Regions from separate parts of the Clostridium pabulibutyricum genome, predicted to be linked through region 1. Evidence: riboswitches for the same ligand, from Rfam matches in the RefSeq annotation. Region 1 holds a riboswitch; each other region holds the start of a gene.
What was found. Region 1 has a riboswitch for thiamine pyrophosphate ahead of thiC (phosphomethylpyrimidine synthase ThiC). Riboswitches for the same ligand answer to the same signal wherever they lie in the genome.

Region 1 (5,084 bases):
TCAAGAAACTGGATTGTATCCGCCTCAACATTGGTATAATACTTTCTTACATTGTCTTTCATGTAACTCTTTGTTGTTATCTTTCCACTTACGCCCAAAAGTCTCCCCTTTTTTAGATACTGTTGAAGCTTTTCAGCACCACCACTAAAATAGGATACCGAAATAAAATCAGCCTGTCTTTCCCCTTGCTTGTTTAAATAATTCTTATCTACAGCAAGTATAAATTTCAAAATGCTCCTCTTGCTATTTTCTATTTTAAAAAGTTCAGCATCCCTGGTCAGTCTTCCTATAAGGGTAACATTATTCAAATAAATTACCTCCCGACTATTTTTTTATTAATTATGACCAGAATGGAAATTTTTAAACACAGCTATTCATCTCTTCTGAGTATATTTACATCTTTTCCGCTCATAACCCTATTCATATTTCTAACAGAACACATCTTTCCACACATAGTACAGCTGTCACTGCACTCAGGAGTTGACTCTCTTCTATATCTCCTTGCCTTTTCAGGGTCTATTGAGAGTTTGAATGTACTTTCCCAATCAAGTTTTTGTCTTGCCTCTGCCATTTTATTGTCCCAATCCACAGCACCTTTCACCCCTTTTGCTATATCTGCCGCATGTGCCGCTATCTTTGAAGCTATTATTCCTTCTTTCATATCATCAATAGTAGGAAGTCTCAAATGTTCCGCCGGTGTAACATAACACAAAAAATCGGCTCCACATGATGCTGCAATTGCACCACCTATTGCACTTGTAATATGATCATACCCTGGTGCAATATCTGTAACAAGAGGTCCGAGAACGTAAAATGGTGCATTATGACAAAGCTTTTTCTCAAGAATCATGTTTGACTTTATCTCATTCAATGCCATATGCCCGGGTCCTTCTATAATTACCTGAACATTTCTCTTCCATGCTCTCTTCGTAAGTTCACCAAGAGTTATAAGTTCTTTTATTTGTACAGCATCCGTGGCATCTGAAATACATCCCGGCCTGCATGCATCTCCAAGGCTTATGGTTACATCATATTTTTCACATATATCAAGGATTTTATCATAATATTCATAAAATGGATTTTCCTTATGGTTAAGCTCCATCCATGCATACATCAGAGAACCGCCTCTTGAAACTATATTCATTATCCTATTGTTTCTTTTAAAAACTTCGACAGTTTCTCTATTTAATCCCGCATGTATCGTCATAAAGTCAACACCATCTTCAGCCTGTTTTTCAATCACCTTTAAAAATTCCTGCTCTGTTATATCTCTAAGCTCTTTATCATAAAACCCTACAGCATCATATATCGGAACCGTTCCAATCATTGCACTGCTCATTTTTATAAGCTTTTTTCTAAATTCTTCAGTTTTTCCAAAAGAACTCAAATCCATTATTGCCTCTGCCTTCATATCTATTGCCTTTTGAACTTTCTTCAATTCAACATTAACATCAGGACAATCTCTTGATATCCCAAGATTTACATTTATTTTTGTCTTGAGTCCTTTTCCAACCGCCTCAGCATCAAGTAACATATGATTTCTGTTTGCCGGAATTACTACTTGTCCGATTGCTATAAGTTGTCTAAGATCTTCCAAATCAATATTTTCCTTTTTAGAAACAAGCCTCATCTCTTTTGTTATTATATTCTTTCGTGCTGCATCCATTTGAGTTGAATAATTCATAATAAATTTCTCCCTTCAAATTAGCATTACTTAATACGAACCCTTCTATAGATATATAAAAAACAGCCTTCTACAAATGAAAGCTGTTCTTATACTTCTCCTAAAAAAGCACAACTACTTCCCTCCGGTAGAATTAACTACATCAGGTTCTAAGGTTTGAAACTCAAAGCTTCTCTCAGCCAAAAAGGCACACCCAGTAAACTAATTTATTAAATTTTAAAATATACAAATTTATTTTAACACAATAAAATCCAGTTTTCAAAATACAACTCCATACATTTTAAATTTTTCGCACACTTTTACTTTTAATACAGCATAAAGAAAAAGTTATAAAAGGTAATATCACCTGCATTGGAAGATGTATATACTTCATAACAAAATTATGTCCTATATTGAGCTGCTGAGGTAAATTTCTTGAAATGAGAAAAGACGCAGCAAGCAGCACACACCCCAAAATTGAAGAAATTACCTTTAAATTATAAACATGAAAAAACTGTGAAATGCCCTTCATTGCAACATACATAAATATGGAGATCTTGAAAAATCCATCAATTATAAATGTAATTGCAAACATTATATCCATTCTTATGAGAAGGTCTTCTGCATCTATAATTCTATAGGTTTCAAGAAGTGGAAAGTTGCAGTTCGTTGCAAAATCAACTCCGAGAGTGCATATAAACAAAATGTTGTTCATGGCAAGAATAATTCCCTCCAACATAATTGCCAGGGACGCAAATTTTTTTATTTTCGAATTTTCATTTGTAATAGGATAAATCATAGTAAAAACTACAGTCTCCCCATATGGAACAAGCATAAGTATCCATGAATTTTTTAAGAAATTAAGCACTCCATTTTCAAATACAGGTTTCAAATTTGAAATGTCAAATGTATCCGGAGTAAGCAGTATAAGCACCAAGCTTAATACTTTTATTATAAAAACAATTATAATATAAAATTGTGCCATACCCGCAATTGTTTCAATTCCATAATATGCTGCATACATTATTACAATTACAGAAAGTGTTCCAAACATAACCTTTGGAGTATACCTGAGTGCAGTCGTCGCTATAAGTTCCATAAACTCTCTGAATATATTTGCTGCAATATATATAAAATACAATATATATAAAATGGAAATTATATTTCCTAAAATTTTTCCATATATCTTTGGAAGATATGTTACTATAGTATCTTCCGGATATCTTCTATATACATATATGTATATCATCTGTAGAATAACCCCTACAATGGAATACACAATATATCCTATCCAAACATCCTGCTTCGCATCTGGTGCAAGGAAATACAACACCACGCTTCCATATTGAAAAATTATCATCAATGCAAAAAACTGATATATGGATATTCTTTTAGTCATAAATAAATTCTCCTTGTCAATTTATAGATTTTGACAATATTCCAGTTCTAGTTATATTTGAATCAACGTTTACATCTACGCGAAGTTTGGAGAAATTTTCATTCCAGTTTTCCTTCAAATGGTTCCATATTTTTGGACATTCTTCATACACAACATTGCCAAATCCAAATATATCAACACCAAGCGTGTTTTTTGCAACATTAAGAGCCGAAATTATCTCATCATATATTGCTTCATTCTGGTTTTCAGACAAAAAATCCACCAGATCCGGGTTGGAGTTAAAATCCATATCTTCTCCAGAATTTTTGTTTACCTCGTCTATATTTGATTTCTCAGTAACTTTTACATGAATCACAACTTCATTCTTTTCTTCTTGAGCCTCTATATAACTTCCTGCTCTTAAAATATTAGTATTTATTGTGTCGCCATCCTTCTGTATTGTAATAGTTCCACGTCTTACTTTTCCTTTTATCCAGTTCATTCCGCGGGTTTCTTTTTCACTCATATATCCAATAAGTTTACAATTTTTAAAAACTGCACTCCCCGATATAGAAAGATCATTCTCCGATCCAGTATCCCTTGGTGTTTTTTTCATTATTATACCAGCTGTATTCACACATTCCCGGCTGCATTCCCTGCCTCTTTTATTTTTTTCAAAATCAAGACTTGTAGAAACTGCAGCCACTCCTAAATTTCTTTGTATTTTAACCAGATTATCTATCTCATATCCGGATATGGAATTTTGCTTTGTACGCGTTTTGACTATATCAATTGCTTCACCTTTTGTTACAAGGATAGGCACAATAGGCCTTATGTCACTTCGTCGAAGCGAAAAATCCAAAACAGGCTGTATGCCCCGCTCTGCAAGGCGTTGACCTACAATTATGCACTTTTCATTTGAAAACTTTATTTTCTTGCTCATTTGTTTCGAAATATTTGCTACTGCCCCGCTTATAGTCTTTCCTGTTGAAACATATACGAGTACTTCTGCATCCTGATTTCTTTCAGTTGAAGCACCTTTTCTTATAACCTGAAGGCTAACTTTAAAATCTTCGTTGTTGTCAGTATCAACTCCCATGGCAACTATAAATCCAAGAGATTCAATTTCATTTTTGTCCTGACATCCCGTAATAAAAAAAACCGGGAACAAAAATAAAATAGCAAGAGAAACTGATTTAATAAATTTGCTCATAGTTTCCCTCCTCTACACTAGAAAATACCTTTTTTAGCCTTGATTCCAAGTGTTTTTTGAGTATATTTCAATCTGGTCATAGGGGCTCTTACTGCAACATCCTGCATTGAATTTATATTAAACGGACATATTGGAAACATGTATGGAACTCCAAAAGTTCTCATTGAAACAAGCCTTATAAGAATCATAAGTGTACCGCATGTAAGCCCAATAAGTCCAAAACACCCACTTAAAATAAGCAGAAAAAGCCTTGCATATATAATAGGATGATCCATTTCAAACCCCGGTATGGTAAATTTCGTCATGGCAGTAAGCGACACAACAACAACTGTCGGTGTACCAACTATTCCCGAACTTACCGCTGCATCCCCAAGTATAAGTGCCCCTATAACACTTATAGTTGTTCCAAGTGTTTTAGATACTCTAAGTCCTGCTTCCCTCATTATTTCAAATGCCAGCAACATAAACAAAGTTTCCCAGAACTCAGGCAACGGTACATTTGTTCTTGCCCCGATAAAACTCAAAAGAAGCTTACTTGGTATAAGTTCCTGATGAAAGGTAGTAAGTGAAACATACATTGCCGGAAGTTGAACCGTAATAAGAAGTGAAATATATCTTACATATCTGTTCAGCGTAGCTGATGAATATTTTATATAATAATCTTCACTTGATTGCAAAAACTCGACAAAAAGACCTGGAAGTGAAAGAGCCACCGGCGAACCGTCCACAATAACTACAACCCTTCCTTCAAGAAGCTTGGCGCATGCCACATCTGCTTTTTCAGTCTTAAATATCTTAGGATATATAGTTCTATCATCATTCTGTAAATA
Region 2 (5,084 bases), on a different contig from region 1:
TACGCCAGTACAGTGAGCTTGGTGGAAGTGTAAAGTATGAAATACCAGGTTCATGGCAGATTGTCAGACAGGATACTTTTGGGAGTGAAGTGCTTTGTCATACTGATTTTAAAAATAAAGACGGAAAGATAAATGGTTTTTTCCAGGTTTGGAGATCGAATGGAAACCTGGAAAAATTCCTGACGAACAGTAAGAAAATATCCAATAAGCAGAATAATTTATACAAGAAATATTCTTTGGAAAGCAAGAGGATGAATGGCAGAAAGTTATATCTCATAAAGTATGATATGACAAAGGAAATAGGAGGAAGTTATGTGGGCGAGGAATACTTTCTTGAAGGAAACAACAGGTTTTATAGATTTACTTTTTTTGTGAAGGAGAAAGATTTTAGTGAAGCTATGTCTTCACTGTTTGAGCGTATAGTTAAAACTTTGAAATATAATTGATATTTTCTTCCTTTCAAGTTTTGTTATTAATTGAAAGGAAATTTTTTTATAGAATTATATGTTATAATGATTGATGAAACTTTTTAGGTTTAATTAGTTAATATATTCACGAAAGGGAGTAGTGAAAATGGGTAGTTGTAATGATTGTCCAAGTAATTCAAGTTGTAATGTACAAGACAAAAATAAATGTAGTAAGTCTACACCTAGGTTTGGCACAATAAAACATATAGTTGGTATTATGAGCGGAAAGGGGGGTGTTGGTAAATCTACTGTGACAGGTGCACTGGCAATAAGATTAAAACACAAGGGATACAAAGTCGGTGTTCTGGACGGTGATATAACAGGTCCTTCAATGCCGCGTTTTTTTGGCATAAATAAGGAGAGAGCAAGTATGACTCCAATAAATGGAACTGATGATGTGAAATTTTCCACTGTTGATACAGGACTTGGCATTGAGGTAATGTCATTGAATCTTCTGACTGAAAAAGAAGAACAGCCTGTTATATGGAGGGGACCTGTAATTACAGGAGTTCTGAAGCAGATGTATTCGGACACCCAGTGGGATGAGCTTGATTATCTTCTGATAGATATGCCTCCGGGAACTGGAGATGTGGCTCTTACAATAATGCAGGATATACCTCTTGATGGAATTGTCATAGTATCAACTCCACAGGATATGGTATCCATGATAGTCAAAAAGGTAGTTATAATGGCAGAAAAAATGGGCATAAATGTAATAGGTGCTGTAGAAAATATGTCTTATGTAAAATGTAAAAACTGTGATGAAAAAATAAAGTTATTCAGTAAGAAATCAGCAGTAGAACAGGCTGCGTATCTTGGACTTCCGCTTCTTGCCGAACTTCCTATGGATATTGAACTTGCAGACAGCATGGAAAGTGGGAATGTGGAAAAATACATATCAAATTCAACTGACTATGATACGCTTATAGACAATTTTATGAAGAAGTTAAAGCTTCTCTAGTATGTGAATGAAATTTTATGAATATATATAAGAAAATCTGCAAATAACTATACTATTATTTCACAAGAAAGGTGATGAATGCAAATGGAAGCATCAGTTGATAAGGAAGCCTGTATAAGCTGCGGACTGTGTCCGGATACATGCGGGGATGTTTTTGAAATGCAGGATGATGGAAAAGCTGGAGTAATAGTTAACGAGGTTCCAGAAACAAGTGAGGACTCTGCCATGGAAGCAAGGGACAATTGTCCTGTAAATGCCATATCTGTGGAGTAGATTTTCAGTATAAATTAAATTTATAAAAAGCTGTGTTTTGAATGCACAGCTTTTTAAACATTTGTAAAATTATTTTCCAGTATTATGGGCAATGTTCTTTTTAAGTATGGATTCAAGCTGCCTGAAAGGAAGCAATCCTATTATGACCATGCATATAATTGATTCTATTAGCAAATATCCTGCATTTAGTGTAAATGAATAAACAGCGGGTGACATTCCTTTTGGTGCAAAACTTCCGAAAAACAATATACCGGAAATAAAATGACATACAAATCGGGCGAACATTGCAATGGCTGTTCCTGCGAGTTTATGATTTTTAAAATATCCTGCAAGCCCAATTGCCATGAAAGGAAGAGGATAATCAAATAACACCTGAACTGGTTGTAATATATAGGGATCCAGTATCAAGGTTATGATGCCATAGAGAAAACCGGTTAACGAACCAACTTGAGGACCATACAGAAACGACATCAAAAGTATTGGAACCATGCTTCCTAGAGTTATACTTCCACCTTGGGGAAGATGATATATTCTGAATACTTTAAGTATTGTCGCCAGGGCAAGAGCTATTCCAATTTGTGCTATGAGTTGTGAGTTGAGTTCTATTTTTTTAACCCTTATTATAAATAAAAGTATAATTATAAGGGCTATAAGTGCAAATATAGAACTTGGATGTGAAATTACTTCCTGAAAATTTTTAAGCAGTGACATAATAAAAAAAGACCTCCTTTATTTGCTTTGAGGTACTAAAAGGAGATTTGGCTTTTAAGTATAACTATTACGAAATAATATAGAGCTTCCCTTCGCTGGTATTGTCCAGATCAGGTAAAGGGTTAATAAAGTTATTTCTCAGCTTTCAAAAGCACCCCTAGCATTAACACTATTATACTACGCAGTGTGTATTCATTCAACACATTGGCGGAATTGACATATTTGCACTGACTTTTGAGGTGAGTTTTGCCTGGAAAGGTTCTATATTCAGTCTGTCACCTATTTTTGAATGATGTGGAATATAGGAGACTGATACATGCATGGTTCTTCCGTCCACAAGAGATATTGTAGCTTCCATGTTGTTTATATCTATTATTTTTCCTATCATTTTTTTACCTCCATATAATTTTTGGTTGTGATATAATTATTTTGGTTAAGATAACTATAATTATTCATAAGCAAGGAATTTGAAGTTAAACTCCATTAACTTTAAAATTACGGCTTAAATGTGAATTGATATTTCTACGATTAAATAGTACAATTATATACAATATATAGTAGTTTGGAGGATGGGTAAATGCTACATGTTGTAAAAAGAGATGGAAGAAAAGTAGAATTTAATTCTATTAAAATAACAAATGCCATAAAAGGGGCATCTGATGAAATAGGGTGCGATTTAAAGGAAAGTGAATTTATTGATTTAACTAGAGAGGTTATATCACGTATAGAAAAAATCAATCTTGAAGAGATAGATGTGGAAAATATACAGAACATAGTTCAAGAAGTTCTTATGGAAAAAAAGTATACCAGAATAGGGTTTGCATATTCAAATTATAGACAGGACAGAAATAATATAAGAGAAATAAAGTCTGATCTTATGAAAGCTATTGACAAAATAGGTGTAGAGACTGACAGGGACAATGCAAATGTAGGAAACAACTATAGTTCTAAGCTTTTAAGAATAGCAAGTGAATCAAACAAATGGCACAATCTTGCAAAGATGCCAAAGAGTCTTGCAAAAGCTCATGAGAATGGTGACATATACTATCATGATTTGGATTCCTATAATTTGACTATCAATTGTCTTCATATTCCAACAAGAGAAGTGCTCCTAAGGGGATTTAATACAGGATATGGATATATAAGGCCGCCTAAGCGAATAGAATCAGCAGCAGAGCTTTCATGCATTTTGCTTCAGTCATCTCAAAATGACATGTTCGGAGGACAGTCGCATCCTGATTTTGATAATGATATGGGAATATTTGTTGGACCTACAAGACAGGAAATAATAAAGGAATTCGAAGGAATTGGCATAAGTGGAGACAAGGCAAGGGAAATAGCGGAGAAGAAACTTAGAAGAAGTGTAGAACAAGCAATGCAAGGCATAATTTACAACTTGAATACTATGCACTCCAGAGCAGGTTCACAGGTACCTTTCAGCTCTATAAATATAGGTGTGCCAAGGTCAGACGATGCAGCTCTTATTTGTGAAGTGTTTTTGACGGAATATGAAAAAGGACTTGGACAGGGAGAACAGCCTATATTTCCAAACATAATATTCAGGGTTAAAGAAGGCGTCAATAAAAATCCGGAAGATCCTTACTATTATTTGTTTAGAACTGCATGCAGAGTGGCAGCAAAGAGAATGAATCCTACTTTTATGAACATGGATGCAGATTTTAACAAGGTTTATTATGATAAAGGGATACTTCCATCTACTATGGGATGCAGAACTTATGTATGTTCAAATGTCAATGGAGATGAAGGACCAAAGGGAAGAGGAAACATAGCACCAACTACAATAAATCTTCCGAGAATAGGAATTCTGTCAAAGGGTAGTGTAGAAAAGTTTTTTAAACTTCTTGATGAACGATTGGATCTTTCCAGACAATCGCTTATGCACAGGTATGACACCCTTAAGAACTTAAGGCTCAAAGACCTTCCGTTTGTTGCAGGACAAAAGCTTTTAAAAGGTTCTGAAAATCTAAAGGATGAAGATTCTATAGAACCTATATTGAAGCAGGGAACCTGGGGCATAGGTTTTATAGGACTTGCAGAAACCTTGATTGCAATTACAGGGAAGCATCACGGGGAAGATGAAGCATCAAGAGAACTTGGAGTTAGGATTATAACTCATATAAGAAATTATACTGATAAGCTTACAAAAGAAACTCATCTGAACTGGAGCTGTTATGCTACTCCGGCCGAAGGTTTAAGTGGAAAATTTATTGTAAAGGACAAAAAAATATTTGGAGAGATAAAAGGAGTTACTGATAAGGATTATTATACTAATTCATATCATGTACCTGTGGGTTTCCCAATATCAATAAGAGATAAGATAAACATTGAAGCACCATATCATAAACTTTGCAATGGAGGACATATAAGTTATATAGAATTGGATGATTATCCATCCGAAGATACAGTTTATGATATAATAAACTATGCTTACAGCAAGACAAATATAAGTTATATAGGAATAAATTTCCATATAAGATACTGCAAGAGCTGTGGAACTTATCTTCACGGAGAGGATAATTGTCCTAAATGCGGCAGTAGTGATATCCAGGGAGTATCGAGAGTTACAGGATACCTTTCATTGGATGAAAGATTTGGAGAAGGAAAAGTTGCCGAAAGAAAAGACAGGATATCGCAGGCTACAGGACGTCAAG
Region 3 (5,084 bases), on a different contig from region 1:
GCTGAATATGACAAATATGGTTATGAGCAAGAGAAAGCTTAAAAAACTTGTAGATGAAAATGTTGTAGATGGATGGGATGATCCGAGGATGCCTACCATTGCAGGACTTAGGAGAAGAGGATTCACCCCTGAATCGGTAAGGAATTTTTGTCATGCCATAGGTGTGTCAAAGGCAAGCAGTGTAGTTGATTCTCAAATGCTTGACTATTTCCTTAGGGATGATCTTGAAAAGAAGGCACCAAGAACAATGGCGGTGCTTAGACCTCTCAAACTTGTTATAACCAATTATCCTGAGGGAAAAGTTGAAGAATTTGAAGTCGAAAACAATCCTGATGATCCTAATGCAGGAAAGAGAAAAGTGCCTTTTTCAAGAGAAATATACATTGAGCAGGAAGATTTTATGGAAGAGCCTCCTAAAAAATATTATCGATTGTTTATAGGAAATGAAGTAAGACTCAAGAGTGCTTATTTTGTAAAATGCAATGAGGCGGTTAAAGATGAAAATGGAAATGTAGTTGAAATACACTGTACTTATGATCCGGAGTCAAGAGGTGGAAGCAGCCCTGATGGAAGAAAAGTAAGAGGAACAATTCACTGGGTTAATGCAAGTACTGCGGTTCCGGCTGAAGTAAGGCTCTATGAACCTTTGATACTTGATGAAAAAGTTGAGCAAAATGATTCTTTTCTTGATAATATCAATAAAAATTCACTTGAAGTTCTTGAAGGATTTTTGGAGCCTAATATAAAAAGTGCAGGGCCGGGAGAAAAGTTTCAGTTCTTCAGACATGGATATTTCAATATGGATCCCAAAGATTCAAAAGATGGCAAGATTGTATTTAATAGAATAGTTTCTCTTAAAAGTTCTTTTAAAATAAAAAAATAGTAAAAAAATAGTAAAAAAATCAGGTAAACTAATGTTTGGAGTTTACCTGATTTTTTTTAATTTATGCTTATACAGTATTTTTTGCCCATTTTAACTGGATGGTATGATTTTTTTGCTTTTCTGAGTCCTTCAAGACCAAGGTCCTGTTCTCTGTTTATATATGGAATATCCGACATATAATTTTCGAGGAAAGTTTTGTTTACAAAGGTGTAAATTCCGTCTATGTTTGGAAGACCTTTTTCTATGTGTATTATTCCCATATTTGAATTTACTTTTTCTCCTATTGTAAAAGCGGATATATTACCGTCTACATATACAGCGAGAGCCATTAAGTTCAAAAATTCCATGTTACTGCACAGTTCTTTTATTCCATCGAGTTCATAATACAAGTATTTATCGCTGCTTTTTCTTTCGTTGTACCATATCTCAGCGGCTTTCAGAAAGTCGTCCTTCACTCCTGGTTCGAAAAAATCTTTTATTTCGTAATTATAAGATTTAACGAATTTGTTGTAATGATTCTTTTTTGAGTGAAGTTTTTTACCGGATAATGTCATTAATTTTTGAGTATCATATATGTAGTCGAAATTATCAACATCTTCTCTTATTGTAAATTTTTCAGCATACAGTTCTTTAAGGTCTCTTACAAAAGCTTCTTCTGCATCACAAAATAAAATTTCCATATTAGCTGACATAGAGTACTCTATTAGTTCTTCTATTATGCTTTTGAGATTATCTTTTGTATAGCCGATTGGCTGCATAAAATGATATTTTCCATCGAAGCCTTGTTTTTTTATGACTATTGAATTGTCAATTGAAGTATAGCTTATATCACAGCCTTTTCTCCATATTAGTAAAGATGTAAAGTTATATTCGCAGGTATCAAAGTGATATCCCTGAAGATATTTGTCAAAGACAGCTTTGTCGTCAATGGTCAGGGGTTTAAATTTTAGCATAAAAATTCTCCTTGTCAATCCTATGATTATTTTTTTAGTGAAATTATTTATTTGAAAAGTTCCACTCGTTTTTTAGTAGCCCGTACAGATACATGTCAAATCTTTTATTATCTCTGTGTATAAATTCTCTGTAGGTACCTTCTTTTTTAAAGCCTGTTTTTTCATATAAGTTTATTGCAGGTGTATTATAGCTTAAAACCGTAAGTTGTATTTTGTGAAGATTAAGTTCTTGAAATCCAAATTGTATGGTAAGATTTAGTGCATCATATCCAAGTCCATGTCCTCGGTTTGAAGCAGATCCTATTCCTATATATATAGTTGCAGTTCCATTGTTCCATAGTATATTCTCATATCCTGTGACACCTATTAGTTTTTTGCTTTGAATATCTCTTACAGCAAACATGAATTTGTCTGGAGATTTTTTTGTATCTTCTACCATGGATTTCAATTCGCTGCATGATCTTGGAAAAGATGTAATCATGTCATAGTTCCTGAGAAAAAACTGATCATTATACCAGTTTTCAAGTGTAGAAATATCATCCTCTTTGAAGGACGTCAGTGTTATGTTTGAGCTTTTTAGCAAATTTTTTATCAAGAAAGTTCCTCCTTGTAAAAATTAAATAATAATAACTTTTTTATAATATTATAACTTATATAGGCAATATAGTTCAAATGTAAATTGAAAATTGTACGTTGATTTAATTTATTTAAGTGATATAATAAAAACTGCAAGTACTTGTGACAATTTAATATTAAATACGAGGAGAGGTCATAGTGATGATCTGAGAGTGGAATGTTATTCCTTATTCTTATAACCTGATTTGGGTAATGCCAACGTAGGGAGAGTAATATATATATCTATACGCAGATTCTCCTAGAATTTGTGTGTTTTTATTTTGATAGAGTATTTTTTTACTGAGGCATTTATATGCCTCTTTTTTATATTTATAGAATATTCACAAATAAAGGAGGGCAGATATTATGAAAATAAATGGGAAAGATATGAGTTTCCCTGAGGGAACAACTGTATTTGAACTTTTACAAAGTTTAAATGTGGATTCTACAAAAGTTGCGGTTGAAGTTGATTTAAACATAGTCGAAGGGAATGCTTTTAAAGCATGCAGATTAAAAAAAAATTCATCAGTTGAAATTATCCGCTTTGTAGGCGGGGGATGTTGAGAATTAAAATAAAAAAGTATAAATGGAGGAATTAATTTATGGACAAGTTAGTTATTGGTGGAAAAGAACTGGAAAGCAGATTGTTTTTAGGTACAGGCAAGTATTCTTCCGACAGTGTACTTCCGGAGGTGTTAAAAAGTTCAGGTACAAATGTAGTCACGGTTGCACTTAGGCGTGTTGATATGAATTCTAAAACAGGTAATGTTATTGACTTTATAGGAGATGAATATACACTTCTCCCAAATACGTCTGGGGCAAGATCAGCAGATGAAGTTGTGAGACTTGCCAGACTTGGAAGGGCTGCAGGATGTGGGAACTGGATAAAAATAGAGGCTATTCAGGACAATAAGTACCTTCTGCCCGATAATATAGAAACAGTGAAGGCTGCAGAAATACTTGTAAAGGATGGATTTGTAGTATTGCCATATATAAATCCTGACTTGTCGACGGCAAGGAGACTTGTGGATGTCGGAGCAGCTGCTGTTATGCCACTTGGATCACCTATAGGATCAAATAGGGGTATAAGAACCAGAGAGATGCTAAAAATACTGATAGACGAAATAGATGAAGTACCTATAATTGTTGATGCAGGTATAGGAAAACCTTCTGATGCAGTAATGGTTATGGAAATGGGAGCTGACGCTGTTCTTGTAAATACTGCAATTGCAACATCAAAAAAACCGGTGCGTATGGCAGAGGCATTTAAATATGCTGTAAAAGCAGGCAGGGAGGCTTTTAATTCGGGACTTGGAGAAGTTAAAGATTCAGCCTCGGCATCTTCACCGCTTACAGGTTTCTTAAGATAGGGGGATTGTGATATGGAAATAGGAATTTATGATGAGATAAGAAAATATGACGACTTTGATTTTGAAGGTTTTTTTGAAAATGTTCAGGATTCGGATATTGAGAATATACTTTGCAGGGACAGAATAAATAAAATGGACTTTTTGGCACTCTTGTCTGAAAAGGCTGAGAAATATCTTGAACCCATGGCAGCAAAAGCCCATGAAATAACTGTTAGAAATTTTGGAAAAAACATAGTTTTGTATACTCCAATATACATTGCAAATTATTGTACGAATAAGTGCATATATTGTGGATACAATGTTGAAAACAAGATTGTGCGCAAGAAGATGACGTTTTATGAGATTGAAGAGGAGGCGAAATCTATAGCAGAAACAGGTCTAAGACACATAATACTTTTAACAGGAGAATCAAGGTATTATTGTCCTATGGAGTATTTGAAAGGAGCAGTGAAAATACTTAAAAAATATTTTGATTCCATATGCCTTGAAATTTACCCTTTGGAGGAGAACGAGTACAGGGAACTTGTGGAGCTTGGGGCGGACAGTTTGACGGTTTATCAGGAAACCTATAATCAAGAAGTTTATAAAAAGGTTCATCTTGCAGGCAAGAAAAGGGATTATAGATACAGGCTTGAAGCTCTTGACAGGGGATGCAGGGCTGGAATACATTCTGTTGGAATGAGTGCACTTCTTGGACTTGATAAATGGAGAAATGAGGTGTTCTTGACAGGAATTCATGCAGCTTATATGTCAAAAAAATATCCGGCTGTGGAAATAAGCATGTCTGTGCCAAGGATAAGACCTCATGCAGGAAGTGAAATAAAGATATACGATGTCACTGACAGAAATTTAGTACAAGCTACACTTGCATACAAGATATTTCTTCAAAGAGCAGGAATAAATATAACTACAAGGGAAGGTAAATATATGAGAAACAATATGATACCTCTTGGAGTTACAAAAATGTCGGCGGGGGTAACAACGGAAGTTGGAGGTCATTCTCTTGGAAAAGATGAAAAAGGTGATGGTCAGTTTGTAATATCCGATGGAAGATCTGTGGATGAAATAAGAGCGGAAATAGAAAGCAAAGGGTATAATCCGGTGTTTAAAGATTGGCAGTTTTGTTGATGAAGAACAGTATGATTTTCAAGTTGAAGGAAAATAACAGGATAATTTCTGTTACAAACAGGAGTATTTGTGGACAAAATAATTTCTACAAAAAAATAGAGAGATGTGCAGAACTCGGTACGGATGCAATTATGC
Region 4 (5,084 bases), on a different contig from region 1:
GATATATTTGCATAGAAGTCTTTTTCTTCTGCTGTTTTTGCCTTTTGAAATAATTTCATCACATCACTATATGAATAACTTAAAAAAATATCGTATAAACTTTTTTCTCTATTTTCCATATAATACACCTCCAAATAAATCTAAATTAATATTTGAATAAAATTTATCTTACTTATTTTCCTTTGATTTATTTTTATTTATACATCTCATGTTAAGGTTCAACAAACCTGTGTAAAATAGCCATTCTTTATTTTCATTATATACCCTGAAACCTTATAAATAAAGAGTTTCTTTGAAATTTTTCCAACCGTTTTTCATTTTTCAAAAATAGAATAAAAAAAGTACTCTAAACCACTAAAATATATAGCTTTAGATCACTTTTTAATTTTACGGAGGTTGGAAAAATTCTCAGAAGTCAAAAACTTAATAGACATGCCACAAGACCTGATAAATAACCTTCTTTAAATTTTTTTAATGATTTTTCATATTAATAAAAAATATAGGAGATCACTATAAATCATTGAAATTAGAGCATTCATAGCAATTTTGTACAAAGATATGCTTGGAAACTTAGAGACACAGAAATTTGTTTTCCAATGTACAACAAACTGCCTGTCCTCAAAACAGCTCTTGTCCCAATTTTCAAGATAGCCGAAAATACATTTCATATGTTCCGGGGAAACAGTTTCATCGCTGATTTCGCCAATCACTTTCGCCAGCGATTGCCGTCTTGTATCTAATTCCTCAATCCTGCCGTTTGCGTTTTAAAAAATCACAAATTTTAGCGAATGGCTACACCCTACCAAACAACAGTTTTTTATTCTTGTTTAGCAGTAGTTTATTGTGATTGTATAATTTAGTAATTGTTTCTTTATAGGCTAAATATGTGCAATGACCCTTAATCTCCTATAATTAGCAGTCCAAAAAGTTCCATTCCATAGTTTGGGCTGTACCTTGTCCAACATTTTTTTAAAATTAAATCTTGTTCAACATCTGAAAATCTTTCTAAATTTGTTTCAAAAAACTGTTTTGCCCAATTGCATAAACCTTTCTCGCAATCTTTCAAGGGCGTTGGATGATCATAATCATATATTTTTTCAATAAAAAATCCGTGTTTTTCTAACAGAAAGCCAAATAAATCAACGATTTGGAAATTAAATCTCGAGATAAAAGGGACTTCCTACGTCCTGTAAAACGCTCCCAAACCATTGTTCTATGGTTTTGATATTTCCGCATTCACCAAATTCACAAACAAGTTTTCCAGAGGACTTTAATGACTGCTGTAAATATGGCATTTCTAATACATTCATTACTTTAAAGTCCAATTTTGGATACTCCTACTTCGCTTTTTCAATCATATCCGAAGAACCATCAATGCCTAAAATGTAGTTACAAAGTTTTGCTAACTCCGCAGTTAATACACCTGTTCCACAACCTAGATCTAAAATTTTTTAGGTTTTATCATTAGGAACAAATTCCAGAGGCCCTTTCCCATATTCGACAACAAAGTCGTGCTTATTGTCATATAATTTTGAGTTTCATTTCATTTTTTCCTCCATTTCCGATGTATAAATTAATCTTTTATCCTTTACACATCAATCGACTACGCAATAACTATATACTTGGATAAATAACCATGTTATAAATAACACATTGTTGCTGATAAGGATTGTTATAGGCATGAAAAACATTAGCACGAAAGCAAAGTGCTTGTTTTTCTTTTAAAATAATTTTTGTACTTACTTCTATTTCTAACATCCCTTGTACTACTAAAACGTATTCTTCCACACCATCAAGATGCTTTTTAAACTTATGGTGATATTCCGCATCTAATTCTATGTAGTATATTTCTATATTGAGAGTAGGATCAAAAGAAAAAATTGGGAAAGCTCTCATTCGTACATTATCTTCGATAATAGGCTCTTTGGATTGCGTATCATCTATTTCCAGTTCCTCGAATAAAAAAGATAGAGGAACCTTTAATCCTACTGCTATTTTCCAGAGTGTTGTAATAGTGGGAGATATCGTCTCATTTCTATTTGCCCTAGCATAGGCTTGCTAACATCTGTAAGTTTAGCAACATCTTCAATGGTAAGATTTCTAGTCGCTCGTATTTCTCTTAATCGTTCTCCTATTTTGTAGTATAATGTTTATTGTAAGACATTAAGGGGCACAGCCGTCATGACAAAAAAATACAAATATGCCATAGCTGACAAAATATTTGCTATATTCATCGTAACATTAATGATAGTACTTGTAATTACAATACCAATAGCTCTATTTTGCATGGGAATATTACTAATGTTTAAGAAAAATATTATAATACTGAAAGGTACCGGAAATATCCAATATATATTACTCGCCGCTAAATTTATGTTATTAACAATTATTGTACTATATATATTCTCACTTATTTTCAACTCACTATTTCAAGAAAGCAGCGGTATGAAAAAACATATAACAGGCTTTACACTAATGTATTCAACAATACTCTTATATAAATCACTGTATTCCTATTTTTCAATTAACTCCCTTAATGCAAAATTACTAATAAGAAAAGAAGGCATCTTCTGGGTTTCAATATATTTATTTAGTTTATATGTTTTTAAAGAAGTAACTTTTCGTCTAATAGAAAAACTCTATAAAAAGCTAATACTTAGCAAAAGAAAATAAATGCTATTCAAAAAAATTTGCATACTTAGAAGATATATGGTATGATTTTCACAAAAAGGGAGCATATTTAAATATGCTGAGAGGAAGTATATACTTCGACCTATAACTTGATTCGGATAATGCCGACGTAAGGAAATATTTAATTTATGCTGTTTTATATGCTTTATGAGTATAGATGGAATGTGCCTTACAAGGTATATTCCATTTTTTATATTTAAAAAGCAGTGGGGGAGCGCCCAAAGCTTTAAATAAAACTACAACTAAATAGCGAGGGAACTTGTATTTCAAGGTGAGAGGAAGCTTTTGAGCTTCGACCGACCAATATGATTTGTCATATAGGGAATTGCTATTTGGTTACTCTAAAATTATACCTGCAATAATGATGTTTATTTCCTATGTGATAAATTTAGAAAATAAATATTATTATGGAGGTATTTTATTATGGAAAAAAACTCGAAACTATTAAAAAAACTTATGCTGGCAATGATGGTGGCAATGGGAGTTGTGATTTCACCAATTCTTCGTATAGAAGGAATGTGTCCTATGTCTTCTGTTATAAATATTACATGCGCAGTTTTTCTGGGACCATGGTATGCACTGCTGTGTGCTGTTTGTATTGGAATCATCAGAATGTTTATTATGGGAATTCCGCCTTTAGCTCTGACAGGCGCTGTTTTTGGAGCTTTTTTAGCAGGGCTTCTATATAAGACATCCAAAAACACTTTAATTTTTGCAGTTTTAGGTGAAGTTATAGGAACAGGCATAATAGGTGCTATTGTCTCATCACCCATTATGACATATTTCTGGGGTAAAACAGGACTTTCACTTATGTTTTATATTCCTTTATTCTTTACGGCTACAATTATCGGTGGAACAATTTCCTTTATTTTTTTAGGGGCATTAAGCAAAACTGGAATGCTTATAAAGATTCAAAAAGACCTGGGGGTAAAAATCTATGACAAATCAACAGATACTGATAAACAATCTATTGCAAATAAAACACAATATTAAAATAAAAAAACCTCTTATTCATTATATTACAAATCCAATTTCAATAAATGATTGTGCAAATGTAATACTCTCTATTGGGGCAAAGCCTATCATGGCCGAACACCCTCTGGAAGTTTCTGAAATTACATCCGCATCTGATGCGCTTGGAATTAACCTTGGAAATATAACCGACGTCAGAATGAAATCCATGTTGATTTCAGGCAAAACGGCCTTTAAAGAAAAGATTCCTCAAGTAATTGATCTTGTTGGCGTTGGCTGCAGTAAATTAAGGCTTAATTATGCAAAAGAGTTTATTTCTCAGTGCCATCCAGATGTAATTAAAGGTAATTTATCTGAAATAAAAACAATTTGTGGTGTTCAAAGCAATGCAAAAGGAATAGATGCAGGCGAATATGATAAGCTGACAGATGCCAATATAGAAATCATGAAGAAATTATCTCTTAAAACAAATTCTATTATTGCAGCCACTGGTGCGGTGGATGTAATAACTAACGGCAGCGAAACATGTTTAATAAAAAACGGCTGTGAAATGCTTTCAATGGTAACAGGTACAGGATGTATGGTTACTGCGCTTATAACAAGTTATATTTCTTCATCAGATATATTTTATGGTACTATTTTAGCTGTATCGCTTATAGGAATATGCGGAGAACTTTCTCAGCATGTTACCGGTATAGGAAGCTTTAGAACTGCTCTTATAGACAATTTATTTACAATTTCTGATAATACTATAATAAATGAAATCTATTTAAAAATTCTCTAGTTTCTCTTCCAATATCCTTTGACTTTGTATAATAAATATATGGATTTTGAACACTCATTTTAACCAAATTTTTTTTATCACTTTGTGAAAAACAATTTTCATCTTCCCTTGGATAAGCGGCTGTATAATACTCAGCATATACTCCAGATATGGAATGCGGCATAAGTACATATGGCCCATCAATCTTTGCTTTTTTCAAAGCCGTTCTAGTCTCATCTACAATAGTTTTCTTTCCTCTCCCCACCGAATATACATGAATTTTTTTATTATCAACCTCAATCATCCTGCCTAATGGCTTTACATCATTTCTTTCTCTATACTTTCGCACCTGAGCCACTGTACAGACAACTACAGACAATACCAATAATAAAATAAAGCCCTTTGCTAATATTCTTGATATCTTTTTAAGCATTATTTCCACCTTCCTCATATACCATATTTACATAGTTACTACTTATAAAAATATAAAATAATGTCATTATTCCTAAATATACCCCCAAAGAAATGGTAAATTGAATTTTAAAAGAAAAATTCATTATTTGCTCCAGCATCCTCATCGCAACCATACTATGTAATACAGCTATACTTCCCGGCAAAATAAAAAACATCATAACCTGCATATAGACAGATTTTTTTA

Region 2: linked by a shared signal. The riboswitch ahead of thiT (energy-coupled thiamine transporter ThiT) and the one ahead of thiC (phosphomethylpyrimidine synthase ThiC) in region 1 are both predicted to bind thiamine pyrophosphate.
Region 3: linked by a shared signal. The riboswitch ahead of thiS (sulfur carrier protein ThiS) and the one ahead of thiC (phosphomethylpyrimidine synthase ThiC) in region 1 are both predicted to bind thiamine pyrophosphate.
Region 4: linked by a shared signal. The riboswitch ahead of thiW (energy coupling factor transporter S component ThiW) and the one ahead of thiC (phosphomethylpyrimidine synthase ThiC) in region 1 are both predicted to bind thiamine pyrophosphate.

Annotation. Positions count from the first base shown of each region.
Region 1 covers NZ_JBZAYZ010000001.1:232,359-237,442, reverse strand. Annotated here, with positions in the region: gene AC4CVH_RS01140 (single-stranded DNA-binding protein) at 1-308, opposite strand, end outside; gene thiC (phosphomethylpyrimidine synthase ThiC) at 371-1,684, opposite strand; TPP riboswitch at 1,787-1,889, opposite strand; gene AC4CVH_RS01130 (GerAB/ArcD/ProY family transporter) at 1,965-3,062, opposite strand; gene AC4CVH_RS01125 (Ger(x)C family spore germination protein) at 3,079-4,254, opposite strand; gene AC4CVH_RS01120 (spore germination protein) at 4,272-5,084, opposite strand, start outside.
Region 2 covers NZ_JBZAYZ010000009.1:103,978-109,061, reverse strand. Annotated here, with positions in the region: gene AC4CVH_RS10915 (hypothetical protein) at 1-446, shown strand, start outside; gene AC4CVH_RS10910 (Mrp/NBP35 family ATP-binding protein) at 574-1,428, shown strand; gene AC4CVH_RS10905 (ferredoxin) at 1,513-1,701, shown strand; gene thiT (energy-coupled thiamine transporter ThiT) at 1,771-2,412, opposite strand; TPP riboswitch at 2,483-2,581, opposite strand; gene AC4CVH_RS10895 (hypothetical protein) at 2,609-2,800, opposite strand; gene nrdD (anaerobic ribonucleoside-triphosphate reductase) at 2,990-5,084, shown strand, end outside.
Region 3 covers NZ_JBZAYZ010000002.1:336,128-341,211, reverse strand. Annotated here, with positions in the region: gene AC4CVH_RS04945 (glutamine--tRNA ligase/YqeY domain fusion protein) at 1-883, shown strand, start outside; gene AC4CVH_RS04940 (DUF2156 domain-containing protein) at 940-1,836, opposite strand; gene AC4CVH_RS04935 (GNAT family N-acetyltransferase) at 1,880-2,431, opposite strand; TPP riboswitch at 2,588-2,697, shown strand; gene thiS (sulfur carrier protein ThiS) at 2,818-3,015, shown strand; gene AC4CVH_RS04925 (thiazole synthase) at 3,054-3,821, shown strand; gene thiH (2-iminoacetate synthase ThiH) at 3,840-4,949, shown strand; gene AC4CVH_RS04915 (thiamine phosphate synthase) at 4,949-5,084, shown strand, end outside.
Region 4 covers NZ_JBZAYZ010000007.1:8,429-13,512, reverse strand. Annotated here, with positions in the region: gene AC4CVH_RS08870 (hypothetical protein) at 1-119, opposite strand, end outside; gene AC4CVH_RS08865 (hypothetical protein) at 1,155-1,325, opposite strand; gene AC4CVH_RS08860 (methyltransferase domain-containing protein) at 1,338-1,448, opposite strand; gene AC4CVH_RS08855 (cupin domain-containing protein) at 1,615-1,896, opposite strand; gene AC4CVH_RS08850 (helix-turn-helix transcriptional regulator) at 1,992-2,135, opposite strand; gene AC4CVH_RS08845 (hypothetical protein) at 2,182-2,673, shown strand; TPP riboswitch at 2,719-2,824, shown strand; gene thiW (energy coupling factor transporter S component ThiW) at 3,115-3,684, shown strand; gene thiM (hydroxyethylthiazole kinase) at 3,662-4,447, shown strand; gene AC4CVH_RS08830 (hypothetical protein) at 4,413-4,859, opposite strand; gene AC4CVH_RS08825 (FtsX-like permease family protein) at 4,852-5,084, opposite strand, start outside.